DNA from 3 places in the Aurantiacibacter spongiae genome. Region 1 is predicted to be linked to each of the others. Evidence: predicted binding sites of a transcription regulator. Region 1 holds the regulator's gene; each other region holds the start of a gene.

Region 1 (2,272 bases):
CTGCACAATGCGGCACCGGTGCGCAACTTCCTCGCCCCGCGCGAGGAATCCTGGCTGGTTCGCGCCGGGCGCCGTTCCGCGATGCTGCTGGTGACAGGCCTGATCATCGAGCTGGCGCTGATGCCGATCGTGTTGTTTCACTTCCACAGGGCCGGGGTCTACGGCGCGTTCGCGAACGTCGTTGCCATCCCCCTTGTCACGTTCGTTTCCATGCCCCTGATCGCTACCGCGCTTGCCTTGGACGTTGTCGGCCTGGGGGCCCCGGTCTGGTGGCTCGAGGGCAAATCGCTGGAGCTTTTGCTTGGTATCGCACATTTCACCTCGTCACAGCCCGGAGCGGTGAAGCTGATACCGCAGATGGATCTCGCAACTGTCATGCTCTTCGTGTGCGGAGGCTTATGGCTCGCTCTCTGGCGGGGCAGGATGCGGTTGCTCGGGTTCTTGCCGGCCATGCTCGGCACCGTGCTGGTTCTGCTGACGCCGGTTCCCGACCTGCTGGTTTCCGGCGACGGGCGGCACGTTGCCATTACCGGAGAGGACGACAGGCTGCTCGTCTTGCGAGATACGCGCAGCGACTTTACCCGCGACAACTTGATGGAACTCGCCGGAACGACCGGCGAGGCTGTCACTTTGGCCGAATGGCCCGGCGCAACATGCAGCCCGGACTTCTGCGTCGTTACTCTCCAGCGAGCAGGACGGGACTGGCATGTTCTCATGAGCCGTAGCCGCGACATCGTGGGCGAGCGCGCGCTCGCTGCCGCGTGCGAACGGGCGGACATCGTCGTGTCAGACCGGTGGCTGCCGCGATCGTGTGCTCCCCGCTGGTTGAGAGCGGACGGGCGAATGCTCGCCGAAACGGGCGGACTGGCGATAAACCTGACGCAGCAGGAGATCGCTACCGTTGCGCAGCGGCAGGGCCATCACGGATGGTGGCGCGGCTATCGGTGAGAAAAGCCGCCCCGGGGCCGCTTTGCAACAAGACACAGCCCCGAAGGCCCGCACGACCTAGTGGTAACGCCTGAGAAGCCCGGCAAGCTTGCCCTGGACCTGCACTTCGGCATCGGCGTAGACCTGGGCATCGTAGGCCGAGTTGGCCGGGTCCAGACGAATGTGGCCGCCATCATGATAGAGGTATTTGAGCGTCGCTTCCTCTCCGCGCACCAAAGCGACCACGATATCGCCGTCCCGCGCGGTATCGGCCTTCTTCACCAGCGCATAATCGCCGTCAAAGATGCCGGCTTCGACCATCGAATCTCCGGACACCTCGAGCGCGTAATGCTCTCCTGCGCCAAGCAACGCGGCCGGGACCGGCAATACCTGATGATCTTCGAGCGCCTCGATCGGTACGCCCGCAGCGATGCGCCCGTGCAGGGGGATCTCGACCACGTCGTTTGCCGCGTCGGGTTGCCGGGCAGGAGGCCTTGTCGCCTTCGCCACCGGATCGCCGGCAACCGCCCTGCCGGCGGAATTCTCAGGCATCTTCACGACTTCGAGCGCGCGGGCCCTGTTGGGCAGGCGACGGATGAAACCCCGTTCCTCCAGAGCGGAAATGAGCCGGTGCACGCCCGACTTGCTCTTGAGATCGAGCGCTTCCTTCATTTCCTCGAAACTGGGGGAGATACCCGATGCCTCCAGCCGTCGGTTGATGAAGAGCAGAAGTTCGTGCTGCTTCGCAGTCAACATGGCGTCACTCCGTCAAGTGTTCCGGTTCGGAACGAATACGGAACAATTATGAAACAGATCGTGCCACGTCAAGCAATTCCGCCAGTTTGGAGCCAATAAGTTCCGACCATCTCTCCCGCGCGGGCCTCGGGGGCGTTCGCGTCGCGGCGGATCAGCACATCGGCGCGGGCCAGGGCGCCCAGGGCGCTGCTGTCCTGTTGACCGAGTGGGGCGACGCCTGTCCGGGTCAGCGAGCCGCGGACGAATTCGGTCCTTGTCTCCGCAGCCGGCATATCTTCGGCCAGTGGAAGATCGAACATCTCGGGAAGCGGCGCTGCAGCGCCGGCCAGACGGCGGAGCACGGGTAGCAGGAACATCCACGCGGTTACGAAACTTGAGACGGGATTGCCGGGAAGTCCCAGCACGAGCTGGTTGCCCCGCCGTGCGACAAGGAGGGGTTTGCCCGGTTTCATGGCGATGCGCCAGAAGTCCAGGCGGGCGCCCCAGGCGTCGAGCGAAGGTCGCACGAGATCATGATCGCCAATGGATGCTCCGCCGCTCGTCACGACGACGTCCGCGTCTCCCGCCTGATCGAGCGCGTCCGCCAGCG
Region 2 (2,272 bases), 310 kb from region 1:
GCCCGATTCCTCCAGCACCGCGCGCAGCAGATCGGACGGGGTGACGGCCTCGGCCATCTCGCGCCAGTTGTAGAACAGGCGCATGAGGTCGCCGATCGTATTGCGGGCGCGGGCCGGCAATTCGTCACTGTCGGCCAGTTCCAGCGCCGCGGCGGCGAGCGGCATCTCGCGGCGCCGGGCGTGCTGGTGCATCTTCTCCAGCGTCTTCGCGCCCAGACCGCGCTTGGGCTGGTTGTAGATGCGTTCGAAGGCGAGATCGTCCTGCGGCTGCGCGATGACGCGGAGATAGGCCAGCGCGTCGCGTATTTCGGCCCGTTCGTAGAACCGGAATCCGCCGATGATGCGATAGTTCATGCCGATCTGGATGAAGCGATCCTCGAACTCGCGGGTCTGGTACTGCGCGCGCACGAGGATGGCGACCTGTTCCAGGCTCGCCCCCTCGCGCTCGATCCGTTCGATTTCCTCGCCCACCCGTCGCGCTTCCTCCGGCGCGTCCCACACGCCGATGACCCGAACCTTCTGGCCTTGCGGAAGTTCGGTCCAAAGCGTCTTGCCGAGCCGCTGGGAATTGGAGGCGATGAGGCCCGACGCGGCGGCGAGGATCTGCGGGGTGGACCGGTAGTTCTGTTCCAGCCTCACGACCTTGGCGCCGGGAAAATCCTTCTCGAACCGCAGGATGTTGGCAACTTCCGCCCCGCGCCACGAATAGATCGACTGGTCGTCGTCACCCACGACGCAAATGTTCTTGCGTTCCTGCGCCAGCAACCGGAGCCACAGGTACTGGACCGCGTTCGTATCCTGATACTCGTCCACCAGCACGTATTTGAAACGCGCCTGATACTGCTCCAGCACGTCGCGATGCTGGCGGAAGATGTTGAGCATGTGCAGCAGAAGATCACCGAAATCGCATGCATTGAGCCCCTTCAGCCGATCCTGATAGACGCGGTACATGCGCTGGCCCTGCCCGTTGGCGTAGGTTTCGTTCTCCACCTCGTCGAGATCGTCCGGATTGAGGCCACGATTCTTCCAGCGGTCGATCAGGCCCGCCAGCTGGCGCGGCGGCCAGCGTTTCTCGTCGATCTCCGCCTCGCGTATGAGGGCCTTCAGCAGACGTAGCTGATCGTCGGTGTCGATGATCGTGTAGTTCGATTGCAGCCCCACCAGCTCGGCGTGACGACGCAGCATGCGTGCGCAGATCGAATGGAATGTGCCGAGCCACGGCATTCCCTCCACCGCGTCACCGATCAGATGCCCGACCCGCTCGCGCATCTCTCGGGCGGCCTTGTTGGTGAAGGTCACGCACAGGATCTCGCTCGGCCAGGCACGGCGCGTGGCGACCAGGTGCGCCAGGCGGGCGGTGAGCGCCGCGGTCTTCCCCGTACCGGCACCCGCCAGCATCAGCACGGGCCCCTCCGTCGTCAGCACTGCCTCGCGCTGCGGCAGGTTGAGCCGCGCCGCATAGGGCGGCGCATCCGCGTTTTCCGGGGCGGCGGCGAGTGGATGGCTATCGGTCATGCGTGCTTGAACAGGTAGGGAACATGGGCCCGTATCTCAAGCGCGCCGTTCGTCGCAAGGGATGAACCCGTGGGCGCGGTTTCGGAACCTTGCCGGGGGGAAGGCTGTTCATGAAGCAAGATCGAACCGAATTCCGCAAACACGGAGAGACGAAAATGAAGACCTTCCTTGCAGCGACCGCCGCCGTCGGCCTCGCGCTCACCGCCGCCCCCGGCATCGCCCAGGACATGGAGATGACCACGCAGCAGCAGACAATGTATGATGGCTGGAGCGCAGAACAGCAATCGACCTACGATGCGTGGCCCATGAACGCCAAGACCTATTACTGGACCCTCGATGCGGGACAGCAAGAGATCTGGTGGAACAATTTGAACAACGAACAGCGGGTTCGCATCGTCGGCATGACCCCCGCACAGCAGACGCAGACCTGGGCGTCCATCAACAGCCAGTTGAACGGCAATAGCGCGATGGCGAACAATTCGGGCCACATGTCGAACAATTCCGGCATGTCGGGCAACACGACCGCTACCTCGCGCAGCACCACTTCGGGTAATGTGCGTTTCGTTAGCAACGAAGTCGTGCAGAACGCTCCCGCGCCCCACAACGGTGAATACCCCGTGTGCTCGTCCAGTCGTCAGGACAATTGCATGAACCCCTGGGAGGCCGGACGTCGCGGTCCGGGCGTACCGCGTCCGCTGCAGAACTGGCCGGGTCAGCCCGCCAGCTCCATGTAAGCAGACCAAATCGCTGACTGTCG
Region 3 (2,272 bases), 340 kb from region 1:
ACCGGCTCTCCGGTTCCCACCTTCGATGACAACCTGCAAAGCCGCGCCATAGTGGTGACGGGGTCGCGAGTTTCCGCGGATTCCTACGAAATGGCAATGGCGCCGCCGCCCCCCCCCCCCCCCCCGCCGCCGCCCCCGCCGCCCGCCCAGGTCGCGAGCGAGGAGAACCTCGGCGACCTCAAGCTCTACCGTGTACCGATGGCGGTGGATGTGAACGCCAAGGGGCTGAAGCAGGTCGCGTTCCTGCGCGAGGAGGATATCGAGGGCGAACTGACCTACGAGGCGGCCTGCTATCCGGCATACGGAAGCAAAGGTGATCCGCGTCCGGCGGCACTGCAGATCGAGACCGTGAACGACGAGGATCACGGGCTCGGCGTCGCCCTGCCGACGGGAACCGTCGCCGTCTTCGAACGCGGCGAGGCCGGGGAACTGCTGGTCGCCGAGGAGAACATCCGCGACTACGCCGCGGGGCAGGATGTCGAACTGGCGCTCGGCGCGAGCGGACAGGTTTTCGCCGGGTGCTTCACCTTCGACGGCTTCGATCCACGCGAAAGGCCGGGCGAACCCGTGGCCATGCGCGCCGTGCTGACGAACGCCAATCCCCGTCCCGTCGACGTGCGACTGCTCCTGGGATCGCCTGCAGTCTACGAATTCGACGGGATCGACGCGCGGCTGCGCAACGGTGAACGCGTCTCCAGCGTCCGCGTGCCTGCCAACGGCTCGCGCGAATTGCGCTGGACGGCGCGCGCGATCGCGGACTGAGCCGTATTCGCGAAATAATTATGTTCCTCTCTTGTTCTCATGGAACAAAGTGGGTACATGGTGGCTGTTGGAAATCCCGATTGAACCCTAGCCTAGTGACGGAGGCCGTGTCATGGCAGCGCAGTTGAAGATCGTCGAAAAGGAAAACACCGTGGACCGTCAGAAGGCGCTGGACGCCGCGCTCTCGCAGATCGACCGTGCGTTCGGAAAGGGCTCGGCGATGAAGCTGGGCCAGAAGGAAGCGATGAACGTGGAGGCGATCTCCACCGGGTCGCTGGGCCTCGACATCGCGCTGGGCGTGGGCGGGCTGCCCAAGGGCCGCGTGATCGAGGTGTACGGGCCGGAAAGCTCGGGCAAGACGACGCTGGCGCTGCACGTGCTGGCCGAGGCGCAGAAGCAGGGCGGCACCGTCGCCTTCGTCGATGCCGAGCACGCGCTCGATCCCGTCTATGCGAAGAAGCTTGGCGTCGATATCGACGAACTGATCGTGTCGCAGCCCGATACCGGCGAACAGGCGCTGGAGATCACCGATACGCTGGTGCGTTCCAACGCGATCGACGTGCTGGTGGTCGATTCGGTGGCGGCGCTCGTTCCCCGGGCCGAGATAGAGGGCGAGATGGGCGACAGCCATGTCGGCCTTCAGGCCCGGCTGATGAGCCAGTCGCTGCGCAAGCTGACCGGTTCGATCAACCGCTCCAAGTGCATGGTCATCTTCATCAACCAGCTGCGCATGAAGATCGGCGTGATGTACGGTAATCCGGAAACGACGACGGGCGGCAACGCGCTGAAGTTCTATGCGTCGGTTCGCCTCGACATCCGTCGCACCGGCCAGATCAAGGACCGCGACGAGGTGATCGGCAACTCGACCCGGGTGAAAGTGGTCAAGAACAAGGTCGCCCCGCCGTTCAAGCAGGTCGAGTTCGACATCATGTATGGCGAGGGCATCTCCAAGATCGGCGAGATCCTCGATCTGGGCGTGAAGGCCGGCATCGTGGAGAAGTCGGGGTCGTGGTTCAGTTACGACAGCATCCGCATCGGCCAGGGCCGCGAAAACGCCAAGACCTACCTCAAGGAAAATCCCGAAGTCTGCGAAAAGCTGGAAGCCGCGATCCGGGGCAAGACCGACGAGGTCGCCGAGGAGATGATGGCCGGCCCGGACGCGGATCCGGAAGGCTGATCCCCCGGCGGGCGGGGCGGCGGTTTTCCCCTCCGGGACACTGTCACACCTGTCACACCTTTCCCGCAAGGAGCCGACGCGGCGAGCGCCGGCTCCTTCGTGATTGCGCTTGGCCCCCCATGCGTCCAAGACCGGACCACGGGCCGGGAAGGGGGCTGGGGTGACTGAAGCGAGCGAATGGCGGGGCCGGGTCGGCCGGACATGGGCCGAACAATGGCGGCGGACGGACCGGGCCTTCGGACAACTGACCGACCGTCTGCTCGCCGCCACGCGCGGTCTCGACTTCGCCCATGCCCTCGACATCGGCTGCGGGGCGGGCGAACTGACGCTCGC

What was found. The regulator LexA, encoded in region 1, represses DNA repair genes until DNA is damaged. The targets are predictions, from matches to a motif close to GTTCCNCNCTTGTTCT.
Region 2: the regulator LexA is predicted to act here: its motif matches at 1,523-1,538, upstream of EG799_RS02615 (ATP-dependent helicase).
Region 3: the regulator LexA is predicted to act here: its motif matches at 785-800, upstream of recA (recombinase RecA).

Annotation. Positions count from the first base shown of each region.
Region 1 covers NZ_RPFZ01000001.1:194,203-196,474, reverse strand. Annotated here, with positions in the region: gene EG799_RS00975 (ComEC/Rec2 family competence protein) at 1-948, shown strand, start outside; gene lexA (transcriptional repressor LexA) at 1,006-1,683, opposite strand; gene EG799_RS00965 (molybdopterin molybdotransferase MoeA) at 1,752-2,272, opposite strand, start outside.
Region 2 covers NZ_RPFZ01000001.1:504,043-506,314, reverse strand. Annotated here, with positions in the region: gene EG799_RS02615 (ATP-dependent helicase) at 1-1,515, opposite strand, end outside; gene EG799_RS02610 (hypothetical protein) at 1,626-2,249, shown strand.
Region 3 covers NZ_RPFZ01000001.1:538,623-540,894, reverse strand. Annotated here, with positions in the region: gene EG799_RS02750 (DUF4139 domain-containing protein) at 1-762, shown strand, start outside; gene recA (recombinase RecA) at 875-1,939, shown strand; gene EG799_RS02740 (class I SAM-dependent methyltransferase) at 2,100-2,272, shown strand, end outside.